4 regions of the Halioglobus sp. D3-4 genome follow, and region 3 is predicted to be linked to each of the others. Evidence: predicted binding sites of a transcription regulator. Region 3 holds the regulator's gene; each other region holds the start of a gene.

Region 1 (7,540 bases), 510 kb from region 3:
TTCCCCGGGCGCATTCCTTTTGCTATGGTGCTGTGGCTATACGACAAACTGGCGGGCATCAAGGATCATCGCTATCTCAGTACAGCGAGTTTTGGCGAGCATTACAGCGGCGTCAGTACCGATGGCCTGACCGGTGCGATGTACTATACCGATACCGTCACCGATGATGCCCGGCTGGTGCTGCGCGTACTGCAGGAGGCCACTGCAGCGGGCGGTGCCGCGATGAATTACACCTGTGCGACATCGCTGATCAAGCAGCAGGGGCAGGTCGCAGGTGTGGTGTTGCAGAATATCGATAGCGGGGCGCAGGTCGAGGTGCGCTGCAAGGCGGTGATCAATGCCACCGGTGCCTGGGCCGATCGCCTGCGCAATGAGGTCAATCCGGAAAAACGCATCCGTCCCCTGCGCGGCAGCCATCTGGTATTGCCACGGCAAAGATTGCCTGTACCCGACTCCCTGTCGCTGCTTCACCCCATCGATAAGCGCCCGGTATTTATCTTTCCGTGGGAGGGCGCGACCGTCGTCGGGACCACCGATCTCGATCACCGCGATGATGTCGATCAGGAGGCGAGCATCAATGCGCAGGAGTTGGATTACCTGTTGCAGGTTATCCAGTTGATGTACCCCGATCGCGGCATCACTGAAGCTGACATCATTTCTACCTGGTCGGGCGTGCGCCCGGTGATCGGTTCGGACAAGTCCACCGACCCTTCCAAGGAGCGGCGCGATCATGCAGTGTGGGTCGACGGTGGTATGGTGACTGTCAGCGGCGGCAAACTCACCACCTTTCGCCTGATCGCCCTCGATGCGCTGGCGGCGGCAGCGCCGGTTTTGGGTAACATACCTGTCAGGGAAGCCAGTGACGCCATTTTCCAACTGCCTGAGATCAGCGCAGAGCAACTCGATACCAGCAAGGCGCAGTGGGCCAAGCGCCTGATCGGTCGCTATGGCAATAACGCGCAGTTGTTGCTCAGTCAGGCCAGTGCGCCGGAGCGGGAACTTATCGAGGATACGCAGTTCTGTCTGGCTGAGTGTCGCTGGGCGGCGCGTCATGAATCGGTGCTGCATCTGGATGATTTGCTGTTGCGGCGCACGCGCCTCGGTTCGCTGTTGAAAAATGGGGCTGAATCACTGTTCCCCGCATTGAAAGCGATCTGCGAAAGCGAATTGAAGTGGGACGAGAGCCGCTGGCAGGTTGAGGAGGCGCGCTATCGTGAGATCTGGCGCAAACACTATTACCTGCCAACGGTGTAATGGCTTTCACGGGACAGGTCATGGAAAATAATAAAGCCTATGTACTGGCCATCGATAACGGCACGCAAAGTGTCCGTGCGCTGGTGTTCGACCTTGACGGACAACTGGTCGCCAAAAGCAAGGTGGATATCGAGCCGTATTTTTCCGAGCATCCCGGCTGGGCCGAGCAGCACGTAGACTATTTCTGGGAAAAATTGTGCGAGGCCTGCAATCAGCTCTGGCCACAGTTGGACTTCCCCCGCAGCGCGATCAAATCGGTGGCGTTGACAACGCAGCGTGCGACGGTGGTCAATCTCGATAGCGAGGGCAAGCCGCTGCGCCCGGCCATCGTCTGGCTGGATCAGCGCCTTGAAGAGAATCTGCCGGGTATGGGGCTCTGGGGGGCGCTGCTGGCGCTGGCCGGTGAAAGTGAAACCGTTCGCTTCTTTCGCAGTCAGGCCGAAGCGCACTGGATCAAGAATCAGCAACCTGAAATATGGGCGCGTACCGAGAAACTGCTGCTGCTCTCAGGCTATCTGACCTACCGGCTGACGGGGCGCTTTGTGGATTCGGTGGCGAGCCAGGTCGGGTATATTCCGTTCGATTTCAAGCGGCACAAATGGGCTGGCCCGCTGGACTGGAAGTGGCGTGCGCTGCCCATCAAACGCCGCCAACTGCCCGAACTGGTACCCCCGGGTTCGCCGCTCGGTACGATTACCGCTGAGGCCTCGCAGCAGACGGGGATTCCGGAGGGCCTGTCGCTGATTTCTGCCGGTGCCGATAAAGCCTGTGAGGTCCTGGCGTCGGGCTGTCTTACGCCTGATACGGGTAGCCTGAGTTATGGCACCACGGCGACCTACAACAGCACCAACACACGCTACATAGAAACCATCCGGCACGTGCCGGCGTATCCGGCGGCCATGCCCGGCGCCTACAATTCCGAAACGATTGTGCAGCGCGGCTACTGGATGGTGAACTGGTTCAAGCGCGAATTCGGCTTGCGCGAGACGCGCCTGGCCGCTGAGTTGGGCGTAGAGACCGAGACGCTGTTTGACGACCTGCTTAAGGAGGTGCCCGCCGGCGCGATGGGCCTTACTGTGCAACCCTATTGGTCTCCGGGTGTACGCATCCCCGGCCCTGAAGCCAAGGGGGCCATCATCGGGTTTGGCGATGTTCATACCCGCGCCCACATCTACCGCGCCATTATCGAGGGGCTGACCTATGCCCTGCGCGAGGGCAAGGAGCGGCTGGAAAAACGCAGCGGGCATCGCATTACAACGCTGCGGGTATCCGGTGGTGGCTCGCAGAGCGATGAGGCGATGCAGATCACGGCCGATGTGTTTGGACTCGCGGTGGAGCGACCGCATACCTATGAGACCTCCGGGCTGGGTGCGGCGATCAATGCGGCCGTCGGTGTCGGGCTGTACGCTGATTATGCCGAGGCATTGGCGCATATGACGCATCCGGGAGAGGTTTTCACGCCGATAGCTGAAAATGTCGAGATTTATGACAGGCTGTACAAAGAGGTCTATCTAAAAATGTATGACCGGCTGAGTCCTCTGTATGGATCGATACGAAAAATAACAGCTTATCCCTTCTAGTTTCCCACGCGTTGTGCCGTTGATTCAGTGCTCTCGCGCCATCCTCTGTCAGCATTTTTTACACATGGTCATTTCTTCCGAAATCGCAAAACGACTAACACATTGATAAGCGGTTATTTTGTGATCTGTGGCATAAAACCTGCCTCTTTATCTCTGTAATTCACCGGACCTGTGCTGCGCCACTTCGCTTGTGAATGAGGAATACGTTATGAAATATCAATTCGGATTTCGAAAGCTCTGCCTCGCAATTATCTGTTCTCTGACCTCTTTATCGACCCAGGCCGTAGAAATACTGTTTGCCCATGTTTCCAATAGTCATGCGGCGTACCATATTGACGGCAACGAGATTGCCGGGTATGTGAATGCCCTGGCTGGTTACAACGTCACAATTCGCGATCTGCATACCGCGGTATACAATGACTATGGTAACTTCGATCAGGTGTGGGTTTATGACCTCTATGTCGGGGCGGACAACAACGCCGCGCAAGTGGCTAACTACCAAAACATCAGCAGCTGGTACAACGGGCTGGGAATGGCCCAGCAAAACCTGATAGTGGACGGCAGAATTATTTCATCAGCGACCGGCCTTCCCTGGCATGCGGAACCTGAATGGATTCAGAATTATGCGTTGGAGCTGATGGACAACGGCCGCACTGGCGGACTTTTACTAGGCACAGATCACAGCCCCTTTCAGTCGGGCATCAATCAGATAAACGCAGGTATTGGTATCAATCCGTTCGTCGGCGATGTGTCGTCAACCTACTCAGTAGTGGACACCAACTCTCCGCTGTACACGGTTGCTGGAACATTTGACTGCCCCACCGACCCCGGTAAACGGTGCATCTGGGATAACTCCTCACCAGGCTATGCGCCGGCAGGATTACAGGCCAATGGCCAGACACTCACGCCAGTGGCTTACCACGGCACCACCAATGATGCGTTTGACAACGCCTCGGTATCCTCTACATTGGGCAGTAGTACTTTCGGCACCTGTGGTAATCCTGGGCAGCCTCCCTGTGAAACCCCTGTACCCGCGCCCTTGGTGCTGATAGGCGCCGGTTTGTTTGGTCTTGCCTGGTCGCGGCGCAGGGTCATTACGCGCTAGCAAGTGGTTTATCCGCTAGAGGGAGATGCCACGCATTCTCCCGGACTCAAAGCATCAGAAAAAGGAGTTTTCTCCCGATGAAATGCCATCTACGTATAATGTTTCTACTGATGCTGTTGCTTTCAATCCAGGCAAAGGCTGCAGTGATTGTTCAAGAGTATACCGATTCGCTCCGGTTGCAGGGTCCTACATATTTGACGCATAGTTTTGATCCCTTTGATGCAGCCCTGGGAACGCTCACAAGCGTGCGGTTTGAAGGCATTACGCGGATGGCTCCGGTATACGATAGCTTCCACTGCGGTGAAGTCGCCGGCTGTGAATTGTACGGAGCAGCATGGGCGCGTGTAGCGCCCTTCTCGCAAGGCGGTATGATCCAGACTACCGGCCACTCGACGTTGATTATGGGCAATCCCAGTAACCCGACGAGCGTTGACTGGTTCGCTTCGGTAACTGACTATTACACGACCGAGCTCGATGTTTTTATCCATGCCCCCACATTTTACACACACGGTGATGCCTGGTGTTTTGACTGTCTGTCCACCTCAGAGCCGCAATACGATCTTATTTTAAGGTCATCCATTGCGTACACTTACACGCCCGCTGCGGTACCGCTGCCGGCCACTATGTTGCTTATGAGCATTGGGCTTGCAGGTGTAATGTCGCTGCGGCGCCGCCGCGCTCCCCGCGCAATGCGCTGGTCCTGAACGTATCCCCCAACCAACCACATACCTGTCGGGTATGGTCTCCTGGCATCACGCATCAGTACTCTAGCCGACCTCAATGGGACAGTAGGTCAAAGAAACAAAAAGGTTGTAGGTCGATTTACCAAGTGGTTATATGCTCGTTCCAAGTGCGGCACGCTCTGCCTGCATTAGCGCTGTGCGCAGTGAAAAGCCAACGGAAGGTTTTGCTGGTGATGAACTGCTTTTTGGAGGAGTACGCGTGAATCACCTACCTGTAATCAAAAACAAATTCTTGTGCAAGCCAATAGTTGTAATGCTCGGCGTGCTGTTTCTGTGTTCAGTGCTTTTTGCTTGTAGTGACGGTAGTGACGGCGGAAATAGCGATAACAGCCCTGGCGATATACAAACCCGTTCTTCTGGTCAGGCACTGTTGGGTCCTTTGGTGGGTGCATCCGTCGATCTCTTCTCGCTGAGTTCACTCGCCGTTCCGGTATGTACCACCATTACGACAGACAGTGATTCTCTGGAAGCCGCAGGCTTGATCGAGTTTGATGATGAGTGCCTTGTTGGTGATGGGCCCTATATTGTTGCTGTCAGCGGCGGTAGCGATATTGACGCCAACGATGACGGGGTTGTGGACGCAACTCCGACGGTGATGAATGGCGAGCTGTTCGCGTTGCTGACTGCTGAGCAGATTCGTGGGCAGGACTGGAAGATCAATATCCTGACGCATGCGATATACGCTCGTGTGCGGTATATGCTGGCATTGGGTATGGAACAGGAGGCGGTGCTGGCGCAACTGACCCCTCTGGCAAACGAACTCCTGCGGGACGATATCAATGGCGATGGTGCCGTCGACTATCAGGACGCACTGGCATGGTCGCCGAGACGGAGTGATTCGGGCCTTAGAATGTCTGCTGACGAGGTAAAGGGCCTCACGGAAAGTGTTCATGCTGGGACATCCAGAGAATACCTGGCACTTCATCCGCCTGGTCAAGGCAGCACTGAAATTGAGACAGAGGTGTTCAGTTCGGTGTTATCTGTCGCGGGTGATCGTGCTTACATTTGTGGGGAAGAGGCGTTGGAGGTTGTCGATCTAAGCCAGCCCTGGAGTCTCTCTCGCATTGCGTATTATTCCGACTTCCAGGTATTTGCGTTTTCCGGCATCAGGTTAGGTGACTGTGCCGCGACCACAGATGGTTACGTTTACTATTTTGATCTCGCTGGAGATTCGATAGGCATACTGACGCTTGAAGATACCAGCAGCGTTGCTGTGGCACTGGTGCCCAATGAGGGTTTGCCAGCGGTGCGCGAAGCTCGCGTCATAGGTGACAGGCTATACGTGAGCACATTTGCCGTTCGGGATGATGACCAAGGGCAACTCGAGATTTATGACATTGAGAATCGGCTCGCCCCGGAGTTACTGAGTAGCACTGTATTTGATGGTGTTATCCGCGACTTTACCTTCGGGCAGGGCGGCTTGTTGTATGTAAGTGTCTCGGGTGATGAGCTGGTCGTTCTTGACGGTGTAGATGACGACTCCCCACAGGTGGTTGGACGTTTCGATATCCCGGGTAACGCCATATCGGTTGCAGTGAGCGGTGACCGGGCCTATCTCAGCCTCATTGATTTCGCCGAGTCACCGTACCGGGCTGAGTTACTCACTGTGGACGTTAGTGTGCCAACCGATATCAAAGTCATAGGGCAGGGGCTGACCTTTAACGCTCAGCTCAGTGCATTGCAGGTTTCAGGGTCATCGTTATTCGGCTTACAAATTGATGAACCCAGCCCACTTACCACTTCGCCGATCTATCACCTGGTTCGATTTGGACTGGGTGACCCGGATGCACCGGAGCGTATTGGTACGATCCGCGGCAGTGAATTTGGCACTTCAGGTTCTACCCGGCCCGATTTCGCGCTCGCCAATGGCAATGCCTTCCTGCTGGGAGGGCCCGATGGCCTGCGCTCACTCACGCTGCCAACACCATCGATCGACCCGGGCCTGCTGGCTTTCGAACCCACTGCAGGGATAGTCTCCGGATTGCGCATCAGTAATGGTATCGCTTTTCTGGCGGTCCCCGACGTCGGTGTGTATGCGATAGATATTGCAGACCCGACTAGCCCTGAAGTGATCAGCCTGTCACAGGGAGAAGACGAAAAGAATACAGATGACCTCGCGCTGGATGGTGACACGGCTTTGCTGCTGAATGGCAACACGGATTTGTTGTCGGTACCAAAGGGTCCCCCGGGTACCCGCGTCGTAGACATTTCCGATCCCTCGTCTATTACACAGGTCGGCAACATTGCGATGGAAGGTTCGTTCACTACAGCAACAGGGGCGGTGATACAGGACAATATTGCTTTCATTGCGGCCTTCCGGCGGGGCTTGTCGATTGCCGATATCAGTGACCCGGCCAACCCGGTGGCTCTCGCGAATTTCCCACTGCCAGACGAAAGAACCCGGTATATCGGGGTCGGCATTGCGGGTGATCACTTACTGGCGCTCGACAATCGCTCAGGTCTGGACATTATTGATGTTTCCAATCCCGGGCAACCGGTGGTGGTGAGCACCTATACCTCCACGTTAGGCCCGCGGCGCGACCCCTGGAACCCGGAGAATGTCGCGATAGCGGGTGGGTTCGCCTATATTAACCAGACAGATTTGATCGTTCATGGATTGCAAGGCAGCTTTCTGCCGCCTGATTACGTGGAAATTCTAGGCGGGTTGGAAATAATCGATATCAGTAATCCACTTTCACCGACATTTGTCAGTAGGGCAGCCACCTCCGGAAAATCGTTGAGCGCTGCGCTCAGCGATAATCTGATTTTTGTCATGGATTCTACCGGGCTTATCGATGTGATCGACAACACTGACCCGGTGCAACCAAATCTTCTGCATTCCATCAGGGTGGGTGATA
Region 2 (7,540 bases), 2.3 Mb from region 3:
CAGCTACAGAAAGCCCTCTATACCCCTGAATGTGCCAACGCCAGGGAGCGCAAAATTCTATCTCAAAATCGCTAGTGAAACGCCACTAATATTGCCTATTGAAGTAATTTCCCAGCGGGATAGAGATTCTACTGAGGAAAATGAGTACTTCCTATACGGAATTTTCTATGGCTCCATTTTCATTCTCGCTTTGTATAACGCCGGCGTGTATGTCTCTCTCCGCGATAAAAGTTATCTATACTATGTTCTCTATATTCTTGCGTTCTCTCTGGTACAGGCAACTACCACCGGGATAGGTCAGCAGTATCTCTGGCCTGACCTGGAGAACGCCACTACTCGTATTGCGCTGCTCGCCATAGCATCGACGAATTTCTTTATGATATTTTTCGTCATATATTTCCTCGATCTAAAGTCATACGCTCCAAACCTGATAACGCCACTGCGTTGCATCGCATGGACCGCTTTACTGTGCATTCCCACATTACTGCTTCCGCAATACGCATATACACAATACTTTCTTCATGGACTAAACCTATTTTCGATGGTTACGATTGGTTTTGTCATCATTCGGGTATTCCGACACAACATAAGACCCACTATGTATCTACTGGTGGGCTATAGCATATTGTTCAGCACTATCGTACTGGCGCTACTCTTTCAAGCCAGCCTTATCTCATATTATTCATACACCGATTTCAGCATGTCAGTGGGGATTATTTTCGAAGCAATTGTTCTCTCAATAGGCCTGTCAGAGCGAATCGCTAAACTGCGCATCGAAAACGAGCAGTCAGAAAGAGCGCAGAGGATTGTGCAGGAAGAGTTGGCCCAGCAGCTTATACAGGCCAGAGAACATGAAAGAAGCGAGATCAGCAAACTACTTCACGACAGTGTCAGTCACGACCTTGTTGTTATTCAGCGGAAGATTTCTCAACTTGGTAGTGCAGATATACCGCAACAATTCAGCCTCGCCGCCAGGATCGACGACATTAACACAAAGCTCAGTACCACGATTAATGACATACGGAACATCTCTCATCTCTCACACCCACGCATTGCCAAACATCTCGGACTGGAATCGGCTCTGTCCGCATTACTGAAGAGTACCTTTGGCACCAGTATCACCTGGAATCTCTACATACAAGATATTTACCTTAGCGAAGATACGCAGCTATTACTTTATCGAGCTGTACAGGAAGCCACCACCAATATCATTAAACATGCAAAGGCCACTGAGTGCATTGTTAGACTCGAAGCCAGCAAGACAACTGGTGAGATTCGATTCGTTATAAAGGACGACGGCCAGGGATTTATGGCATCATCCAGAAGTTGGCGCTTTGGACTTCGCACTCTAAACGAACACTGCAAAGCTCTGGCAGCTCTACTCGATGTCCAATCCAGCCCGGAAAGTGGCACCACGCTTACAATCATTCTCCCATACCGTAGCGAAGGAGAGCTCAATGGATAGAACGCTTTTACTTGTCGACGACCACCCACTTTTTCGCAGGGGCGTAAGAGAGTTGATCCTCTCACAGAGCGACCTTTACGACGACGTATTTGAAGCGGATAACGGGTGGGAAGCTCTAAACCTGATACACCGAATTCGACCCGGCTGCGTAATGCTAGACATCGCCATGCCGGAAATCGATGGCTTACAAACTCTTGAGCGCATTAAGGCGAAAACACCTGATACCAGATGCATTATATTCAGCATGTACAACAACACAGAGTTCGTTACTGGCGCGCGAAACAGGGGCGCTCAAGGTTATATTCTGAAGACAGATCCTGACCGAATTGTGCTGGAGTGCCTGTACAACATCATGCACGGGCGAGAGTATGTCAGTAAGTCTGTAGGCAATGGTTTTGAGACTGCAATGCCTCAAACCCAGGTAACCCGCAAAGACCTGGAGAGACTCAGTAGCAGAGAGAAGGAGATTCTATCCCTGATAGCCAAAAACCAAACAAGTAAGGAAATCTCCAAACACCTTTCGTTGAGTATAAGGACCATTCAAAACCATCGGGCAAATATCTGCAAAAAGCTTGGCATCAGTGGTTCAAACACATTGTTGAAACTCGCCATAGAGAACCAGGCCTGGCTATAGAAAAATGAGTACAGACATCATGCGGAAATAACGTATTCGCTTGAGTACAAGTACTTAAGGGTAGTCAGGAATTTTTACAGTATGAGATTTCGCAGAACTCCAGAATGAGAATAAGCCCGTATTTTTGTATGTTTTTCGTACTATTTAGGGCTAAGAAATCTACAAACAATTCCAAGCAGAAAGAGCGGCAATTTATTCTTGAGTAAGAGTACTCAGCATATCGTCCACAAATTTTACAGAGCCGACCTCCCTATGCACCGGGAATAATAATAGCTCTTCAAGTCTTTGTTACTAAGCGCCATTCGCTGAGTTGGAATACTTCTTGCTGCGCTCTACTAGCAGCACCACCGTGAGTGAGAAACAGTTTTCTCTTTCACCTTAATGATTACAAGTTGGAGTTAAAACGATGAAAAGGATTCTACCGAAGTGCTTGTTAGCGACCTTATTTTTTGCAGCCGCCAATGCTAATGCCTACTATGTTCGTCCCTATCTGCAGTTAGGTGGCGGAATTGTCGACGGCCTTGTTCAAAACGGCGCTACAAGTGCGTCGCAAAGTTTCACCAGCTCGCTAAGGGCCGGAGCTGACCTGAATACCGGCAAGGCAAGAGCGTTGGTAGATCTAACCGGCACCAACCAATTCGGTCAGGCAGTTGGCGGTTTTGGTGACAGGGTTTCATTTAGCAATAATTCTGTCGGCACCTCGGTGAACTTTTCATTTCTGTTCGACGGCACTATCGATATCACCAACGTTGTGAATCAAGGCGCTTTTATGCAGTATGGTTATTCAGCGACCTTATACGTTTTCGAAGCCGGCAGCGGTGCCACTTACGCGAACTACACCTCAATCGGCGGTGAACTCATTGGTCGCAGTAAGTTTGCTAGCTTTACGAACCCGGAAACTGACGTGTCTACAGTCGTAAATGATATGCTCAGCCAATCCATACTCATTGACGAGGCTCAGGACTTTGATGTCTTCGCCAGCCTCGGAGTGTTCACCTCCACAGGGAACAATCCAGTCAGGGTAAAATTGGACTTCCTCAACACCGGTTCCTTCGGCATTCAAGTGGCCGATGGTGTCACCTATACTTCAGAGTCCGGCGTCTTTCTGGATTCCACAAATTCAAACACCGTACCGTTACCTGGCACCCTGGCCCTTTTCGGTATCGGATTACTTGGCATAGCGGGGCGCCGCCGTACTGTCTCAGCGAGTTAATACGTTGGTTTAGTATAGAATCTACTGGGGTATCATTCTGGCAGCCAACGAACGGTAAATGCGCCGAGAAACCCTTATCCAGCGGTGCCCATGTGCCGCTGGATGATATCGCCACAGATACTGTCAATCATATCCAGCACTCTAAAGCCCGATTGCTCCTTTTCATGCCAAGGATCTACACATCGATCGGCCAGAGCAACCAAGAGCACTTTGCTCCTCCACGCAGTAGCCCCCGCTATGGTAGGCTAGCAATGTTCCTGCCTGCAATACAGCACCAGTTTTATGTAGCCAAGCCACCGCGCAGCTGACAAACATGTCGAGGTCTTTATGAAATTCCGCTATATCTGCGGGTTAGCCGCGTCCTTGTACGCACTTAGCTGCGCTGCATCGTCTCCGTCCGAGCTTGCCGAAAGCCTTGTGGACACTGCGCGCAAAAGTTGTGAGGCGCTGGACGCTGGCCAATTTAAGGTCGATCCCGATTACTTCGTCACCCTGGATCTCGACGGCGATGGCGAACCCGATGAACTGGTGGATGAAAGCCACTTCAGTTGCTCCAGTTCGGCCTCACTGTTTACGCCGAACGGCGGTTACATGCTGCATGCGATAGTGAATGGCGCCGTGTTCAGCTGGCAAATCAATGGCTGGCGAACTGTTGACTGGGGTAAGGACAAGGTATTGTTGCTGGCGGAACACGGCACCGAATGCGGTGGCTATGGCTATCAGCCGTGTTATGAGGCGGTGGTTTTTAGCGAGCATCACCCGATGAGCGTACGGCCGGGCGAATCAGACAACGCATCTTCACCGTAAACATGCTGGCGATACTGCTAGCGTTCCACCAAAAGCTTCGACAATGCTTACCCACAGTCGTTCATGATAGGCTCGCTTGATGGAAGATATAGCGTTTTTCACACAACTGCTCGACGTACTGCGCACCCAACCTGTATTAACCCTCTTTCTCATTCTTGGCGCGGGTTACTTGATTGGCGGTTTTCGTATCGGCAATTTTTCACTCGGGCCCGTTGCCGGTGTACTGTTTGCCGGGCTGTTCCTCGGCCATTTCGATTTTAGGATGTCGCCCGGAGCCCAATCCGTTGGCTTTGCCCTGTTTATTTTTTCCGTCGGATACCAGGCCGGGCCACGCTTTTTCGACGTATTGCGAACCGATGGCCTCCGCTATTTTCTGCTGGCAGTCGTCATCTCCGGCTCCGGGTTCGGCATCGCAGTGCTTGCATCGAGTTTGCTGGCACTGGAACCCGGCTCTGCCGCCGGTATATTAGCGGGCGGCCTGACCAGCTCACCCACGCTCGCCGCTGCGCAGGAAGCATTGAGATCAGGTCAAGTGATGCCTCCGCCGGGCATAACTGCCGATGAAATGATGGGCAACGTAGCGACCAGCTATGCAATCACGTATATCTTCGGTTTGGCAGGCCTTATCACCATCATCAAACTGCTGCCACAAATTGTCGGAATCAACCTTGTGCAGGAGTCTGCCGATTTAGAGAACGCAAACAAGGAACTCGTCGGCACGCAGCCCACTAACATCGATGCGCGTATCTACCGGGTCACTAATTCCGATATCACACACTTGCCATTCGTCGAAGTCATAAACCAGTATTGGGATGGCCACTCAGTAGTCCGTGTCCGCCGCGATGGTGAGCTTCTGGAAAAGCCGGACCACTTGATATTAGGTGATGAGTTACTCGTAATAGGCCATGTAAATTTTTTCGCCGATACGGTTTCAAAAATTGGCGCAGAAGTTACACCAGCGGTCGACAAACGAGCGGCGACACAAACCGCGCAGATAGTGGTCACCAATCCTGATACCACAGGAAAGACGCTACAACAGCTGGAACTCCCGCGGCGGTTCGGTGTTATGGTAACAAAGCTGACTCGCAGTCGAATCAATGTGCCGCTCACAGCAGCAGTGGCGCTGCAACGGGGCGACATCTTAACCGTGGTCGGTATGAATGGGAGCATCGACCTGCTGGGAGAAGAAATCGGTCACGTTGACCGAGCCATGATCGAGACCGACATGGTGACATTCTCCTTTGGCATTGCAGCGGGCGTCGTGCTGGGCCTGTTCAGTATAGCCATCGGCCAGTTCTCCATCGGCCTGGGTTCCGCCGGCGGTTTGTTGGCGTCCGGACTGATCATCGGCTACCTGCGTAGCATATATCCTGTTTTCGGGCGCATGCCAGACAGCACCCGCTGGTTCTTGATGGAGTTTGGTCTATTGCTATTTATGGCCGGCGTGGGGCTGCGCGCTGGGGCAGATATTATTGAAACTGTCGCAGCGGCAGGCCCTGTATTGATCATCTCTGGTGCGTTCGTGACTGTTATCCCTGTCATAATCGGCTATGTTTTTGGACGCAAGGTGTTAAAGATACATCCGGTGCTGCTACTCGGCGGCATCACAGGTTCTATGACCAGCGGTGCCTCGCTCAGCGTAGTGACCGCTGCAGCGAAGAGTCCCATGCCGTCGCTCGGCTACACTGGCGCCTATGCATTCGCGAATGTACTGCTGACAATCGCGGGCAGCATGGCGCTCTTGATTCACTGACCACGGACAACAATAAGAAGTATTCGGGGGTAGATCACGCCTATAACCACTGTTTTTAGCGCTATGCCGTAAACAACGCCATGTTGTCCTTTCGCAAAGTGTGCCGTTCATGTTGAGGTAGTCATGAGAGCCGACCGAGTTTCCCGGTAGCATAATCCGCTTCCACCTTGGCTATTTCAGCTTCAGTATTCATCACGAACGGGCCTTTGTGGACGAAAGCTTCTTTTACGGGCTCGGCTGCAAATAATGCAAAGTGCGCTTCTGAAGCAGCAATATTGTTGAATTCCATTGTATGCGCGGAGAAAGCCGAGTTTGCTTCAATGGCAATGGATTTGCCTTCCTGTAGTTTTACCCTCTTACCCGCAACAACGAGCTCGATCCCACCTCGCATCGCATAAACCCAGGCGTGTTCCAGGGCCTTCAGTTCATGGGCAAAGCTGGAACCGGCAGCTATCTTGCCGTCCAGAATGGTCATGGGCAGCGCGGGTGATACCTGCCCCATGACGCCATTGCTCTCTCCGAGCACAATACGAACGCGGTTGGCATGGGTTTCCAGCACGGGCATGTCCAGAGCTCTCACATGCAGCGATTCGGGCTCATCCTGTTTCATCCGCGCAGGCAGATTCACAAATACCTGCAAGCCGTGAATTTTTGCGCCGGCCCTTGGTGCCTCATCGTGAACAACGCCGGAGCCCGCCTTTAACCAGTAAAGATCGCCAGGCATCAAATCAAAATCGTTGCCCAGTGAATCCCTGTTGTGAAATTCACCCTCGCTGTCTTCAAAGAGTACGGACACCGCGGAGAGACCGGCGTGGGGATGCGCACCAAAGGTCGGCTCACACATGCGGTAGTGATCAACCATCACCAGCGGGTCCATCGCGCCGGAGAAATCGCGCTCCCGAAAAGAGAGCGCGGTAAATCCCGCGCCGATCTCGAGCTGGCGTCCACTTTGGGGCGCTGTGACACATGCGGTCGGATCAACATTCAATTCCGGTTTTTCGGCCAAAGAGGCTGCTGCGTTCATTGTTCGATCTCCTGGTTAGATTACGCTCTATGTATGAATTGATATTACCAATGGAACGATAACCGCTTGTAGATACAATAAATGAATACTTCGTTCTATAATTGGAACAATAACCAACTGATCCGAGAGGACGCCAGACGCTATGATTGATCTGAATGATTACTTCTATTTCGTTCACGTGGTCGAAAAGCAGGGATTTTCTCCGGCCGCGAGAGCGCTCGATATGCCCAAATCGCGCTTGAGTCGACACGTCTCCAGGCTGGAAGAAAGGCTCGATACCCGGTTGATACAGCGCAGCTCGCGACAGTTTAAAGTGACTGAAACCGGCCAGGTATTTTACCGGCATGCGAGGGCTCTGATTGAGGAAATGGAGGCGGCCGAAGCGGCGATTCAAAGTCGCAAGGCGTCACTCAGCGGGCGCGTTACCCTGAGTTGTTCGGTGGGTGTTGCCCAGTTTGCGATCAAGGACCTGCTGTTTAATTTCCTGACAAAACACCCAGAGGTAAAAATGGTTCAGCAGGTCACCAACCAGGAGATTGACCTCGTATCCTCGGGCATCGATATGGCCATTCGTGGCCACACCGACCCCCTCCCTGATTCGGCTCTTATCCAGCGGCACCTGGCTGTTGTGTCCTGGCATCTGT
Region 3 (7,540 bases):
TCGACGTCGACAACCACCGTCGTCCAGTTGGCGATAACCTCGTCCAGGTTCCCGTCGCGCTCTCGTGCTGAGGCCAGAAACTGGTCGCGGTAGATCTCTCCCAGATTCACGTTCTCAATGATAACGTTGTTCAATTTCCACTCCCCGGACTTCTCTTTGCCCATCTGGTATATCACGACATAGGGATCACGACGGTCTGCGTAGATCAATTGCTGCAGTGACATGCGAGAGCGGCCGGAGGCCTCTTCGTCGGGTGGGGTGAGCTCAATCCTGGAACCGCCGAATGCCAGAAGACCCTTGCTGTAGGTACGCACCAGAGATGCGCGCATCGCCGCTGTGAACTGGTCGAGCTGCTCTACTAATTTACTGCGCCCAGCCTGGTCGAGGCTGCGATAGCGATCAGAACTGGCATAGGGGCCCATCACCTTGCGCGCAAAGCCGCGGTAATCGATCAGGGGGTCAAGCAGCGCCTGCACTTGCTGGTAGTAACGCTCCGGATCTTCCTCTGCGTACGCATTGGCCGCCTCCACCACATCCATAACCTGTGTGGTGGTATCCTGTACCAGATCATAGGCGGCGTGGTTCTGTGCGACAGCACGCAAACTGCCACTTGCCGCCAACAACAATGCAACGATCACTCCTACTTTTAGACTGCGAATTGACATTCCTGTGCTCCATTTTTCAATTTGTTACCACTCTCAACCGCAATGCCCTGTATACTCGGCTTCTAAACACAAAGGACACCTACTACCTCACCAACCCATGTTACTTCATGTTTTCGACATCTATACCGCCTCTGAGGTTCCCCTGCACCGGGCGGCGCACACTTTAACAGGAAATTCGTTCGTATGCTGTTAGCAGTGGCCATGATTCTCGTCGGCTTTATAGTCCTCATCTGGAGTGCGGACTTGTTTGTCGCAGGCGCGGCCTCCATCGCCAAAAACATGGGCATGTCCCCCATTATCGTCGGCCTGACCATTGTCTCTGTCGGAACATCGGCTCCGGAAATTCTCGTGGCGATCACCGCCTCGCTGTCCGGCGCCGGCGAGTTGGCCATCGGTAACGCGATCGGCTCCAATATTGCAAATATTGCGCTGGTGCTGGGCATTACCGTGCTGGTCGCTCCCCTGATGGTACAAGAGCGATGCATGAAATCGGAAGTGTTCCTGTTGCTTGTGGCAACCATTGTCGCTGGCCTACTGATTATGGACGGGGAGCTGTCACAGTCAGATGGCTGGCTGATGGTCGCCCTGCTGGTATTTATCATCGCGCGACTGGTGAATCAGCAGTTCAAGGATCCGGGACTGTTGGAGGAAGCGGGCGAGGAACCAGAGAAGTTACTGACACCGGGGCGCGCCTGGCTCAGCTTTCTGGTGGGCCTTGCCCTGCTGATTGTTAGTTCCAAGCTGCTGGTGTGGGGAGCCGTTCATACGGCGCAGGAACTGGGAGTATCGGAACTCGTTATCGGCCTCACAATTGTCGCGATTGGCACCAGCCTGCCGGAGTTGGCTGCCACTATCGCCAGTGCAATGCGGGGACATACTGAGATCGCACTGGGCAATATTATCGGATCAAACCTGTTCAATTTGCTGGCCGTGATGGCTATTCCCGGCATTGTGGAGAGCCACACTCTGGAGCCGGCGGTCATCTCGCGCGACTATCTGGCGATGACACTGCTGACAGTGTTCCTCGCGTTCGCCATTTTTATCAGCCGTATGCGCAGTAAGTCATCAGAGGGCCACTCCTACCTTGGGCGTATACTGGGAACGCTGTTAGTGTCGTCCTATGCGCTGTATTATTACTCACTGTACTCGACGATGTAGGCCAGAGGTTCGTTATGCCGGAGCAAAGCTCCATCAGTTTCACCCAATCGGCGCAGCGCACCATCCGTATGGAGGCTGCTGCAGTTGCCGCGCTGGAAGCGCGAATTGGCCAGGATTTCACCTCAGCCTGTGAGCTCCTGTTGCAGGTTCGCGGGCGCATCATTGTCACCGGTATGGGCAAATCGGGCCATATCGCGCGCAAAATTGCCGCCACCCTGGCCAGTACTGGCTCGCCGGCATTCTTTGTCCATCCGGGCGAAGCCAGCCACGGCGATATGGGTATGATTACCGCCGATGATGCCGTCATTGCACTGTCCAACAGCGGCGCTGTTGCAGAAGTGATGACGCTCATTCCGCTGCTCAAGCGGCTCGGTATACCGCTGATAAGCATGACAGGGAATCCGCAGTCCCCGCTGGGAAAATCCTCCGACGTTCATCTGGATACCGGCGTTGAAACCGAGGCCTGCCCACTGGATCTGGCACCGACATCCAGCACCACCACCGCGTTGGTGATGGGCGATGCACTGGCTATCGCGCTGCTGGAGGCACGCGGCTTTACCGCAGATGATTTCGCGTTCTCTCACCCGGGGGGAACACTGGGCAGGCAACTCCTGCTGAAGGTGCAGGACGTGATGAAAACCGGCGACGATATACCGATGGTGACAGAGGAAATCAAACTGTCCGAAGCCCTGCTGGAGATCAGCAACAAACGTATGGGCATGACAACTGTGGTCAATAAAGACGGTACACTCGCGGGCGTGTTCACCGACGGCGACCTGCGTCGCGCCCTCGATACGCGCACCGACATCAACGAGACTTCGATAGGGCAGCTGATGAGTAAGGGCGCAAAAACGATTGAGGCCGACATGCTCGCGGCCGCAGCGATGCACATCATGGAAGAAAACGAAATCAGCTCGCTGGTTGTTCTCAATCAGGACGGCACACTCACCGGTGTTCTCCACTTAAAAGACCTGCTCCATGCGGGCATTGCCTGACACGGAACTACCGCTTGATGACGCCGTCTAAAGATTGCGAGACAATCGCCCACCGGTCGCCGGGCCAAGCGGCACCCATCCCATCCAATTTCCACCACAACGCTTTGCGGAGTGCACCCATGTCAAGACGCTGTCCAAAAACGCATACCAAATCGACGCAGTTCTTTGCCGGTTTACTGCTGCTGGTGACAGGGCTCTTTGCGGCCCTCACTGAGGCATTGCCCGAGGATCGCGACAAACCCATGCGCATTACCGCGGACAAGGCCGAGCGCGACGACGTCAACGGCGTCACTATTTACCGGGGAAATGTCATCGCGATCCAGGGTAGCCTGAAACTGGAATCCGAGAAACTCACCATCTATCTGGACGATGGGCAGGCAAGCAAGATTGTTGCCGAGGGGGCACCGGCAAAAATGCAGCAGAGACCGGAAGTGGACAAAGAGATGGTCTATGCCAGAGCCCGCATCATCACCTACTACAGACCCGAAGAGCGAGTACACCTACAGACTGACGGCTATGTTGAGCAGGATGGCTCTATCGTCAACGGCGATTCAATTGACTATTTTATTGAGCAACAGCTGACCAAGGCGATATCGGATCCAAAACGCAAAGACGACAGAGTGGTCGTCGTGCTTCCTCCCAGTGAACTAAAGGACGAGGACGATAGTGGCGCAACTGAGAGCGAATAATCTGGCCAAGGCCTACCGCGGACGGGAAGTTATTCACGACGTTTCCATCGAGATAGACAGCGGCCAGATCGTCGGCTTGCTGGGCCCTAACGGCGCGGGTAAAACTACCTGTTTCTACATGATCATTGGAATCATTCCGGCTGACCGCGGTTTAATCACCGTTGACGGTGAGGATATTACCAGTCTCACTATGCACGAACGCGCGCGTCGCGGCGTCGGTTATCTGCCCCAGGAGGCGTCGATATTTCGCAAGCTGACTGTCGGCGACAATATCATGGCTATCCTTGAAACGCGCTCGGACCTAAATAAAAAGCAGCGTCTGGCCCGGCGTGACGAACTGCTGGAAGAGTTCCATGTCCAGCACCTGCGGGACAGCCTTGGCCAGGCGCTGTCGGGTGGCGAACGACGACGTATCGAAATAGCCAGGGCATTGGCCACTGAGCCGGATTTTATTATGCTGGACGAACCTTTCGCCGGTGTAGACCCAATCTCAGTCACCGATATCAAACAGATCATTCTACACTTACGCGATCGCGGTATCGGAGTGTTGATAACCGACCACAACGTGCGGGACACACTGGATATCTGTGAAAAGGCCTATATCGTGGGCGAAGGTCAAATTATCGCCTCTGGAACAACCGAAGATGTACTGGGCAACGAACATGTGCGCCAGGTATACCTTGGCGATCAGTTCCGTATGTAACCCCTTCCCGGCGCGGTCGCGCAGGCCATAGCCACGAGTTTTCGACCACCTCACAAAACCAAGCAATTTTCACGCCAAGCGGTTGCCACCCGTTGGCCACGGGGGCTACACTGGCTGTGTAAGTCCCAACGGCCGGGATGATACCCGCGTGAGATAAACAATGCTCCGAGTCTTGAAATGAAGCAGTCACTCCAGTTAAAGCTGGGTCAACAACTTACGATGACGCCGCAGCTGCAGCAGGCGATTCGATTGTTGCAGCTGTCCACACTGGACCTCCAGCAGGAGATCCAGCAGGCACTGGATAGCAACCCGCTTCTGGAGATGTCTGAGGATGACCCCTACACTTCAGGTGATGACGCACCGGACAATACCGATGACGCTTCGCGCAGCAAGAACGACAAAAACGATGACAGTACCGAGGAAGCGCCTGACTGGAGCTCGAAGGAGGTAGACGGGGAGTCCTCCCTGTCTGATGATCTGCCTGTTGATGTGCAGTGGGATGATCTGCTGCCTTCAGCATCGGCGCCAGCATCACAGGGTGATGAGAACAACGATCATGATTTCTCTGCACAGAACTCGGCCAGTGAATCACTCCGTGAGCAACTGCTGTGGCAGCTTGGGCTGACCCGACTCTCCGATACAGACCGCCTTATAGCGCTTTCGATCATTGACGCTACGGATGCCAACGGTCGCCTCCTGAGCAGCCCTGAAGAAATTTACGAGAGCCTGGCCGATGACCTCGAGATAGATTTTGACGAGCTCATCGCCGTACTGCACCGGCTCCAACAGTTTGAGCCCTCCGGGGTCTGCGCTCGCGACCTGCAGGAATGCCTGCTGATACAGCTAAACCAGTTACCACCCACCACGCCCTGGCTTGATCAGGCGAAACTGATTGTCAGCCGCTACCTGAACCAGTTGGCAAGCAGCGATTTCGGCCAGATTCTCAGGCGCGCGCGAATTAGCGAGGACGAACTCAAACAGATACTGACGCTGATTCAGTCACTGGACCCCAACCCGGGCTACACTGCGGTACCCGAGGAGGTCGAGTACGTTGTCCCCGATGTCTTTGTCACCAAGAAGAATGGTCGCTGGCTGGTAGAACTCAACCCCGATATCGCACCAAAATTACGCATCAATACCGGCTACGCCAGTTTGATCAAACGCGCCGATAACAGCGCCGACAACACCTATTTACGTGATAACCTGCAGGAGGCGCGCTGGTTTCTGAAGAGCCTGCACAGCCGCAACGAAACCCTGATGAAGGTTGCCAGTAAAATCGTCGATCACCAGCGAAATTTTCTCGAGTATGGTACCGAAGCCATGAAACCACTGGTATTGCACGAAATTGCCGAGGCCGTTGAAATGCATGAATCCACAATCTCGCGAGCCACCACAAACAAATATATGCACACACCCAGAGGTGTCTTCGAACTCAAGTATTTCTTCTCAAGTCATGTAGGGACCACCAGTGGCGGAGAGTGCTCGTCCACCGCCATCAGGGCGCTGATTAAAAAACTTGTGGCCGCCGAAAACCCGCGTAAGCCATTGAGCGACAACAAAATTGCAGCGCTTCTGAAAGAACAGGGCATTGAAATTGCCAGGCGCACCATAGCCAAATACCGTGACGCTCTTTTTATACCACCATCCAACGAACGCAAACGTCTGGTCTAGAATCAAACTATCAGCAACCGGCCTCGCCGGCATTAGGCACCAATAGTCTCAAACCTGTAACAGGAGCAACCTATGCAACTCACCATCACTGGTCACCACCTGGAAATCACCACTCCCCTGAAGGACTATGTCGAAAGCAAGCTCGAGCGATTGCAACGCCACTTCGACCATATAACCGCTACCGATGTCATTCTTACGGTGGAAAAAAAGGTGCAGCGTGCGGAGGCCACTGTCCATATCGCCGGTGGCGACTTGTTTGCACACTCTGAATCAGAGGATATGTACGCAGCGATAGATGCCCTTTCAGACAAATTGGACCGCCAGCTGATCAAACACAAACAGAAGCACCGGGGGCACTAGACACGCGACAATGAATGCTCTCAGTCAAATACTGACCCCGGCACGCACCGTGTGCTGCGCACCGGGGATCAGTAAAAAGCGGTTATTTGAAACCATCGCGACCGTCGTCTGCGACGATCAGACCGCCCTGCCTTATGATCAGGTCCTGGATCACCTTATCTCTCGCGAGAAGTTGGGAAGCACTGGTCTCGGCCAGGGTATAGCCATCCCGCATTGCCGGGTGGGTGACTGCACTGAACCACTGGGTGCACTGCTTACGCTGGAAGAACCGATACCGTTCGACGCTCCGGATGATCTACCTGTAGACTTGCTGTTTGTGCTCCTGGTGCCGGAGGAAGCCCAGCAACAGCATCTGGATATCCTCGCGACAGTGGCAGGCCTGCTCAGTCAGTCAGATTTCTGTGCTCGCTTACGCGCGGCGAGCAACGACCTTGCGCTCTACGAAATCGCGTGCAGTGATTCAACCTGACAAGGAGAGTTTTCAGTGCGATTAATCGTCATTAGTGGACGCTCGGGCTCGGGAAAAAGTACCGCCCTGCACCAGTTGGAGGACGAGGGGTTTTACTGCATCGATAACCTGCCCGTGTCGCTGCTGCCTGCACTGATGGAAAAGGTCAATGACAAGGAGTTTCAGCTATTTCAGGGCACTGCAGTCTGCATTGATGCGCGCAATGCCTGGAAGGATCTAAAGAATTTCCGTGACATCCTGGAGAAACTGCCATCCTCGGCAGAAGTGCAGGTTTTGTATCTGGACGCACAGGTAACGGCGCTGTTGCAGCGCTTTGGTGAGACGCGACGCCGTCACCCCCTCAGTACCGAATCGGTTTCATTGGCTGAGGCGATAGACCGGGAGCAGGAACTGCTGGAGCCCATCTCGCGAAGCGCCAATCTGGTGCTGGATACCAGCCAGATGACGGTCTACGAACTGCGCGATGCAATTAAGCAACAGTTGCTGGGCACCAGCACCGGAACCATGTCGATACTGATTCAATCTTTCGGTTTCAAGCGCGGTGTCCCTGCCGATGCCGACCTCGTGTTCGACGTGCGGATGCTGCCCAACCCCCATTGGGTAAAAGAGCTGCGCATCAAGACCGGCCTGGATGAAGAAGTCAGCGCTTTTCTCGAAGAACAGCCCATGACCGCTGATCTCTATCGCGATCTCCGTCACTATCTGGATACTTGGCTTCCTCGCTATCGCGAGGGCAATCGCAGTTACATGAATATTGCCCTGGGTTGTACCGGCGGCCAACATCGTTCAGTATATTTGGCGAATCGCCTTTACAAGCACTACCAGACGGA
Region 4 (7,540 bases), 2.1 Mb from region 3:
GGAAGCCGCAACCGGCAGGCCCGCGTCACAAATACCCGGTAACGAATTTACGAAAATTTCCAGACTCATCTCTTCCCTACCCCGCCACTTTCGCCGGCTTCATAGCCCCGAAACATCCCTGATCTGCGCATCGATCACAGTGTCGACAACCACCCTCAAATCACTCAAGAGAGATTGATAACCTCAACCACCTGGGCGGCTGCCGTTGGCTGTGAATGCTGCAGATTGCCCGCCTCCTTCTGAAGTTGCGTCTGATGCTGCAGTTCGGATAATTCTATCCATACGTTCTTGTAGATATCGTCAGCAATGCGCAACTTTTTGTACCTTGGAACTTCGCCGCTGCGTTCATTGCAGGGTTCGAAATCCTCAGGGTTCATATCGTTGAATTTTGCGCAGGAGCGATCCACCAGCTCACTCATCATATCGAAGTGATAACTCTCCAGACCGGCAAAATCTGCTCCCCATCGCACCAGGAATTCCAGAAAGACTTCGGTAAGGCACTGACTCTGATTCGAAAGGTCCTTCAGGCTGTAGTAGCTGCGTTTGTAGAGCTCCGGAAACAGCTTGTCAAAAGCCGGCCTGAACTCCACCGGTGGCGGCGTCGCACGATCATCACTCTCCAGAATGACTTCTCCGAGTTTTTCAAGTCTGATCTGATTTTCCAACTGCGGCAGCAATTCACAGATCGTCACGTAGTAACTGGCATGTTGCATAATCAGAATTTTCACTTTGCGCATCAAGCCGGGCTTGGTTGCCAGTGTGTGCTGCATCATGTCAGCGATCGCTCGCCTGGCTTCGTCGGTCTGCGGCACCCGGGCGAGTATTTCGTCTTGTGTTATCGCTTTTGTAACTGCATTGGGCTCTGGGGGATTCTTCACCAGGTCGACAAAACCTATTACTCGCTGGGCAAAGCTGGACCAGGAATAAACATTCTTCAGCAGCCAGTGATAACCCTCCAACAACTCCACCCGGCTCATTTTCTTCGGCAGGATATTGGTATATGTCCTGGCATGGCCGAGATTCTTGTTCTTGGCCATATTCAGGACACGCCCCTCGCGCATCATACGAATCCACATCGGCGTGCCCAGTGGCGCTTTGAGCATATTGATCGCGATGCTCGTCAAACACGATTCCTGAATAAAATCGTAGTGCATCTGAAAAATATCTTTATCGTCGTCATCAAAGCCGACAATCATTCCAGCGCGTATACCCATGCCATGCGCGAGCGTCATATGCACGTTCTCGATAAGATCGCCCTTCAGATTCTGCCGCTTGTTTGCGCCCTTTAAAGCCTCTTCATTGGGCGACTCAATACCCATGAACACCAGATCGAAATTGGCCTCGGCCAACAGGGAAAGAAACTCGTGATCTGTCGCAACAGCTATCGTCATCTGCGTGGAGAATACCAGCTCTCCGTCATACTCTTTATTGAGCTCGATCACCTCTTTGAGAAGTGCTTTGGCGTATTTGCGATCCCCGCTGAACTCATCGTCACAGAAAAAGATGTTAGTCAGGCCGAATGAGGCCTGCATGCGTACCTCTTCGATAATCTGCGGGATAGGCTTGTGGCGCATGCGACGGCCGAACAGGTAGATGACATCGCAAAACTCGCAGTCGAAGGGGCAGCCCCGGGTAGTCTGGACAACGCCCATAGCATACTTACACATATCGTCGGCGATGCTGTCCCAGCAGGGTAACGGTGATTCATCGAGATCGGGCTTGTCGATCTGGCGGTATTCGGATTGATAGGAACCCGCATCCCAGTCATCCAGAAACTGGCCCCAAATAAATTCTGCTTCATTGATAAACAGAATATCGAATTCGGCGCGGTAATCGTAAGGCGAGCCCGACACACCCGGCCCGCCGATAGCAGTAATAATATTTGCATCCCGGGCAAGTCTGGCGACGGTGCGACACTGGGGGAGATGGTGTTTGTACCCGGTAACGCCCACCAGGTCCGGCTTGAGTTGCTCCAAGGTTGCAGCGGTAATCGGGCCGTGTACGATCTCATCCCAGAGCTGCACCTCGAAACGGTCTTTTGGCGTCATTGCAGCCAGTGTTGCAAGGCCCAGCGGTGGGAAGTTGTTCTTGACCTCTACCGACTCCTCACCGGTAACCCACAGTGACTCGTTATCCGATAGTGGACTTACCAGTAAGATCTTCTTCATCCTCGCGATTCCCCCAATACCTGCTGGATACAGCAGTTCTCGACATTTATATAGCAATTCCAATCCCGCCACAGGGAGTAGAGAGCTAACCAACCCGGCCTATCCTCAAACAGATACACGGTGCTGCTACACCAACAAAAGGAGGCTTCACTTGATACGACAAGACCCAAACGTATACCCCTGCTCTATCCCATACCACTGGAAAGCCATACTAAATGCAATGTATTTTCCTAAATATCCTGGATTTACGGTAATGCACCTCAATCGTCCTGAGTTTAGCACCTTGAGACAGGCCCGCTATTGTGAAACTATATTTCAAGCAATATTCAGTCCAAAAGCGCAGAATCCCCCGATTAACAGCACCTTGGCTTTAATATCGACGTTTCAGTGACCACCAATACCACAGATGTGTAAAGATTTGGCACAATAGTCCCTACAAAAGTGATTGGGTGCACAAAAAAGGCGCGCGTTATTGGCCCAATGCGCTAAGTTCCCGCTTGAAAGCCAGGGGAATGGTTTCAAAATGGCGGATAGAATAATCCTGCGGCGACAGGCACTGCCCCCCCTCGCGCCTTCCGGTACGGACAGACAGGGCAATTCGATGTTCCTGGCTCGGGTAAAAAATCCAACTGCTCCATAGCGCCGGCTCATCATCAATATCCTGTGCAAAACTGAGCCGGACGTTGCTGTTGACCTCCGGCACAGTGGCGTGACCTATTGCAAAAGAAAAACTCTTTAGAGGCAGGGCGAACAACCCGAGACCGCGGGCTTTGATATAAGATTCTTTCAAGGTCCAGTAGTCGAAAAAGCGGCTGCGCTGCTGTTCCTGGGGCAGGCTGAAAAGCTCCTGAACCTCCTGCGCCGAAAAATAATGGTCTGCAATCGACAGGATATCGCTGCGACGGCCCAGCGACTCTACGTCACAACCAATGTCATAAAGGGGCGTAACCGCGCACACGATCAGCCCCGGTGTGTGACTGAGGTTGAAACGCAACGGCACAGGTGAATTATGCAGCTCAGGCTTGCCCTTAGGCCCGATCTCCATGCGCCAATCAGCGGGGTCCACATCTGCGTAGGTAGAGAGCAGATCGCGCACAAAGGCCCTGGTCACCAGTGCGCTGTGCCTATCTCTCTCAAACCTATAGCGCTGTTGTTTAGCTTTTTCCGCTTCAGTCAGCAAATCCTGATAGCGCGCCAGTAAATCACTGTCGACGCAGTCCTGCGGCCGGGTACGCCACAAGTGGATACCTGTTTCGGGCAACTCCAGCAGACCTCTCGATGGTAGTGGCAATCCGCCCTCCCTATTCATACACCCTGTTTTGCGTCAAGCGGTGGACGCCGCAGAATTATCCGATGCCTGACTCGAGATTGCCAACTCCATCACATAATCCAATAGAATTTTCATGCTATTTCTCCATTCTTATATTGCATATCACAAGCCCTATGGCTTACATTGACCTCGAAGCATTCTGTAAACGGCAAACCTGTCGAAAGACAGGGACGCAAAGTCACCGGCCTAAGGCGCGCAAGTGCGATGGCAGCGGGACCACCTGGATGGGAACAATGAACAGTATTTTACGTGTCTTTTCATATCTAGCGGGGTCGCGATTTGACCTCTCCTTGAAACTCCTCGCCCTGTCACTGCTATTTGCCGCCGGCTCGACGCAAGTTACTGCCGGCATCGTCCAGCCAGCGCCAGGTGAGACAGTCACCCGCTCCACTATCACGGTCTCCTGGACTGAAGAACCGGGAGCTCAGGGTTATATGCTGGGCGTGGGTACCAGTGCGGCCGCAGTCGCTCCGGGAGTATGGGGTGATATCAGCTTTCAGGACGCCCGCAAGAAAACATCTGTGGACGTCTACAACGTTCCGATGAACGGCGGAACGGTTTACCTCAAGCTCTGGACTTTAACCGCTTCTGGTTGGAGCAGCCAGGATTCCAGTTTTAGCACTGAGAGCGGCGTGCAGGACGGACCTGCCGTAATCACCGCGCCACTCCCGTCTGAGCCGCTGAAATCCGGTGATATTCTCGAGTGGGCCGGCGTTGGAACCGATGCCTATCTGTTGGCGGTAGGTTCTTCGTATGAAGTTATTTCACAACCACCCTGGGTCGACATATTTGCCTGGTACGGCACCGGGAATTCCGTAACACTCCCTCGACTACCCCAGGACGGATCTGAGATTCACATTCGCCTCTATTCGCGAATCAAAACGCGCTGGACCTGGCAGGACTTTCAGTTTACTTCAGCAGTGGTTGAACCCGCAGAAATTGTGTCTCCTGCCCCAGACAGTCAATTACAGCAACATGCCCAGCGTATCGAGTGGGCACCTGCTGAGGGTGCAACCCAGTACGCGCTCTCCGTAGCGAGCGATCCGGCAATTCTGGATAAACCCTCCGATTCAGACATTTTCAGCAGCTTCACCGCTGATACCAACCTGGTTGTCACCGGTATCCCCGTAGACGGCACACCGGTCTATATGCGCTTGTGGTCTCTGATAGAGGGAGATTGGTACTACACGGATTCCACCTACTCATCCATCTTCTCCGAAGCCGCTCCCGATCCTGTCGCCGAATGCAGAGAGCGTCTCTGGGAGACAGTGTCTTTGGATATACAGGGAGAGCAACGAAACCTGTTGTGGCGGGCACCAGCTGACGGAGCCTGGGCCAAAGGTGCCATTGTCGTTATGCACGGTGGTGGCGGCGCCAGCTCGGATTGGTGTGTTGAGGGAGCGCTTACCCACGATATGCTTGCGCTCACTGAAGCCGCCATCGATGCCGGTTTTGCGGTGTTCTCGCTGAACTCCAGCGGCTTTACGGACGATACCGGGCAGGATTGCGGCAAGCGCTTTGATGCCCTTAGCCCGCCCGAAGAGAACAGGGATATTGCCTATATCGAACAGGTGCTCGGCACCACCATTCCCGGCCTACGACCAGCGGGAAGCAACGAGAAAATATTCATGACAGGCATTTCCAACGGTGGGTTTATGACCACCAGAGCCTCCACACATTTTGACGACAGCATCGCGGCCTTTGCCCCCGTTGCCGCCGGCGACCCGTACGGCGCATTGATTACCTGCCCTGCGACAGATGTCGAAGAAGACAAACTTCGTCCCGGGGGCTACCTCGACAAGGAGTCCATGCAAGCCATCAGTGTCATTGATGCCTGCGCCCTTCCTAGCAGCACCCGGGAAATGGCGTGGGAGTCAAAGAACCCTGTGAACTACCCACCATTCATGCTGTTGCACCACAAACAGGATGGCGCTGTTGACTTGAGTTGCATGGACAAAGCGAAGGGGAATCTGTTATCCCGAGGCTACAACCTTCACGGCACCTTCCTGGTCGACGACGAAACGCCGCGCAGCCTGGAAGCGCACTATTGGCAGCCTGAATACGGCCCGGAAATACTGGAATTCTTCGAGTCCGTGGCCGAGGAATAGAAGCGCGGCCTGCACCCGACCGGCATGCGTCTACCGCGTGCCGGATCACGTCTGAACTTCTAATCGATAGCTTCGGTGGTGGGCGCTCCCCAGATGCAACCGTTCACGCCGCGGCTGCTCTAGCCGCGTACCCGCCGACGTGACAGACCCAGCGATGCCAGTCCAGCACCGATCAGCAAAAGCGTACCTGGCAGGGGAATATCGGTATTTCGGTCGGCGACCACATTGAGCGTCGACTGATAGAAATCCCAACTCCACTCAGGTAATCGCGGCTGGGGAATACGCAGATTAACGATCAGCACGCCATCAGTGATGATGGCCAGATCGACATTCTGGACAATATCGGAAAAATTCACTTCGTAGGAATAGATGTGCGCCGCATCGTCCAGAACAGCCACCATCGGGTCAGCACTGGGGTCGTAGGGGAAAGGTTCCTCATTGCGGATATCATCGCGCACCTTGAAGACTATCTCGGCACTGATCAGCGTATCAGTGGCAGGATTGTAACCATCGTCGAGAATACTGTGCGTGTAATAGAAGCTGGGAAAGATCGAGTTTACCGCAATGATAGGGACGTTAACCGGCGCAACCACATCGGTAAAGGCAACGGGTACGGCCTGCGCCAGCGATGACGCCGAGGCTACAGCCAGTGCAGAAACGAGCTTCAACGCCTTATATTTCATGTCCTCTCCCTGACCTCCCCAGATAAAATTTATCACAATCTGGAAACGCACTTATTAAGCAAAGCACATATCGCCAAAATTGCAATCTTCTTACTCGCATTCATCACGCAGTCACCGCCGAGGCGATTGTCTGTCGAGAAACGTGTTTCCGAACCAGAAATGCGCGCTATATAATCAATGCAATTTGCGGGCCAAGCTGATATTGCCTTATTTTTCAACAAGGTACCATCGGTGACGATCCGAGCATGTAAAAAAAACTGACACTTCCCTGCACCAACAGCGGGCACACCTGCGCATCGCCAGCGAACAGTGGTAGCAACGGTGCGGCGAACTTAAGGTTGTACCGCGCCTGTAGAGCGACGGTGAGCGGCCGATTAAGGTTGCCAATGGTGGTGGCCCACGACGCATAGCCTACGACACTCTCGTACTCAACCTCGAAGCCGCCCTCGATACAGTGGCCAAACGCATCGCCCATTCGACGCAACAGGATACTGCTAGCACCGAAGCTGGCATTCTTACTCAACAAAGTGCACTGGGAACCCTTGATCACCTCAACACGTTCGAATTCGAAAATTGCCTACTGAAAATCTCTCAACTGGCCAGCCCATACACCGTCGATAAACAGGCCGACGGATTGATCCAGTTCTCATACTCCAGGGTGAGGAAAGCAGGCACAGCAAGACTCCCGTATCCAGATGCTCTACAATTTCCCCCGCAGCTACACCGGCAAACACAGTGCCCACCAATTCTCCGGAAACTCAGATATGGCTAGTGCAATCGACAACTCGTGCGTTCAACGTGACGACAGGATATAAGCTGCGCAATGAAGGAATTGATTCTGCATATCGGTTGTCCGAAGACAGGCTCCTCGGCGTTACAATCCTGGCTCGCGATCAATCAGAGCGGTCTTGCAAACCAGGGTTACCATTTCACAGTGCTGGATAGAGAGGCAAAAAAATTCAGGATCAACTCAGGTAATGGAGAGCTGCTGGATACCTTTATCAGGCAAACCTATAGCAAGGTGAACAATGACAGCAAAAAGGGTCAGGCCATCCTCGACCTGTACTTCTCCGGTTGCGAAAAGGCTATTGTTTCCTCTGAAATACTGAGCGGCTTCAGCACTGTAAACATACAAACGTTAAGGCATTTTCTCGACCACCACCGGATCCAGGTGAAGGTAGTCGCCTATGTTCGGAACCTGTATGATTTTTTCTACTCGGCGCACGTCCAGCACGTAAAAAGAACCAATCG

Evidence for each region. Region 3 encodes sigma-54, which starts transcription at its own class of promoters, with help from an activator protein. Its sites were predicted from a motif close to TGGCACANNNNTTGCNNT; they were not measured.
Region 1: AC0L6S_RS13735 (PEP-CTERM sorting domain-containing protein) is a predicted target of sigma-54. The motif match lies at 2,963-2,980, and genes of this name have one in related genera.
Region 2: AC0L6S_RS01760 (PEP-CTERM sorting domain-containing protein) is a predicted target of sigma-54. The motif match lies at 2,411-2,428, and genes of this name have one in related genera.
Region 4: AC0L6S_RS02250 (PEP-CTERM sorting domain-containing protein) is a predicted target of sigma-54. The motif match lies at 6,466-6,483, and genes of this name have one in related genera.

What each region holds. Positions count from the first base shown of each region.
Region 1 is NZ_CM147907.1:3,180,124-3,187,663, reverse strand. Features, by position in the region: gene AC0L6S_RS13745 (glycerol-3-phosphate dehydrogenase/oxidase) at 1-1,254, shown strand, start outside; gene AC0L6S_RS13740 (FGGY-family carbohydrate kinase) at 1,275-2,834, shown strand; gene AC0L6S_RS13735 (PEP-CTERM sorting domain-containing protein) at 3,043-3,939, shown strand; gene AC0L6S_RS13730 (PEP-CTERM sorting domain-containing protein) at 4,134-4,643, shown strand; gene AC0L6S_RS13725 (hypothetical protein) at 4,882-7,540, shown strand, end outside.
Region 2 is NZ_CM147907.1:402,724-410,263, reverse strand. Features, by position in the region: gene AC0L6S_RS01770 (sensor histidine kinase) at 1-1,465, shown strand, start outside; gene AC0L6S_RS01765 (response regulator) at 1,458-2,099, shown strand; gene AC0L6S_RS01760 (PEP-CTERM sorting domain-containing protein) at 2,506-3,312, shown strand; gene AC0L6S_RS01755 (hypothetical protein) at 3,640-4,119, shown strand; gene AC0L6S_RS01750 (aspartate:alanine exchanger family transporter) at 4,199-5,872, shown strand; gene AC0L6S_RS01745 (pirin family protein) at 5,994-6,896, opposite strand; gene AC0L6S_RS01740 (LysR substrate-binding domain-containing protein) at 7,039-7,540, shown strand, end outside.
Region 3 is NZ_CM147907.1:2,669,988-2,677,527, forward strand. Features, by position in the region: gene AC0L6S_RS11485 (MlaC/ttg2D family ABC transporter substrate-binding protein) at 1-665, opposite strand, end outside; gene AC0L6S_RS11490 (calcium/sodium antiporter) at 849-1,823, shown strand; gene AC0L6S_RS11495 (KpsF/GutQ family sugar-phosphate isomerase) at 1,838-2,818, shown strand; gene lptA (lipopolysaccharide transport periplasmic protein LptA) at 2,938-3,507, shown strand; gene lptB (LPS export ABC transporter ATP-binding protein) at 3,485-4,210, shown strand; gene AC0L6S_RS11510 (RNA polymerase factor sigma-54) at 4,388-5,881, shown strand; gene hpf (ribosome hibernation-promoting factor, HPF/YfiA family) at 5,954-6,241, shown strand; gene ptsN (PTS IIA-like nitrogen regulatory protein PtsN) at 6,252-6,710, shown strand; gene rapZ (RNase adapter RapZ) at 6,726-7,540, shown strand, end outside.
Region 4 is NZ_CM147907.1:528,458-535,997, reverse strand. Features, by position in the region: gene AC0L6S_RS02270 (SDR family NAD(P)-dependent oxidoreductase) at 1-69, opposite strand, end outside; gene AC0L6S_RS02265 (B12-binding domain-containing radical SAM protein) at 165-2,168, opposite strand; gene AC0L6S_RS02260 (4'-phosphopantetheinyl transferase family protein) at 2,638-3,459, opposite strand; cyclic di-GMP riboswitch class I at 3,636-3,722, shown strand; gene AC0L6S_RS02255 (alpha/beta hydrolase family protein) at 3,732-5,606, shown strand; gene AC0L6S_RS02250 (PEP-CTERM sorting domain-containing protein) at 5,726-6,289, opposite strand; gene AC0L6S_RS02245 (hypothetical protein) at 6,504-6,812, opposite strand; gene AC0L6S_RS02240 (hypothetical protein) at 7,113-7,540, shown strand, end outside.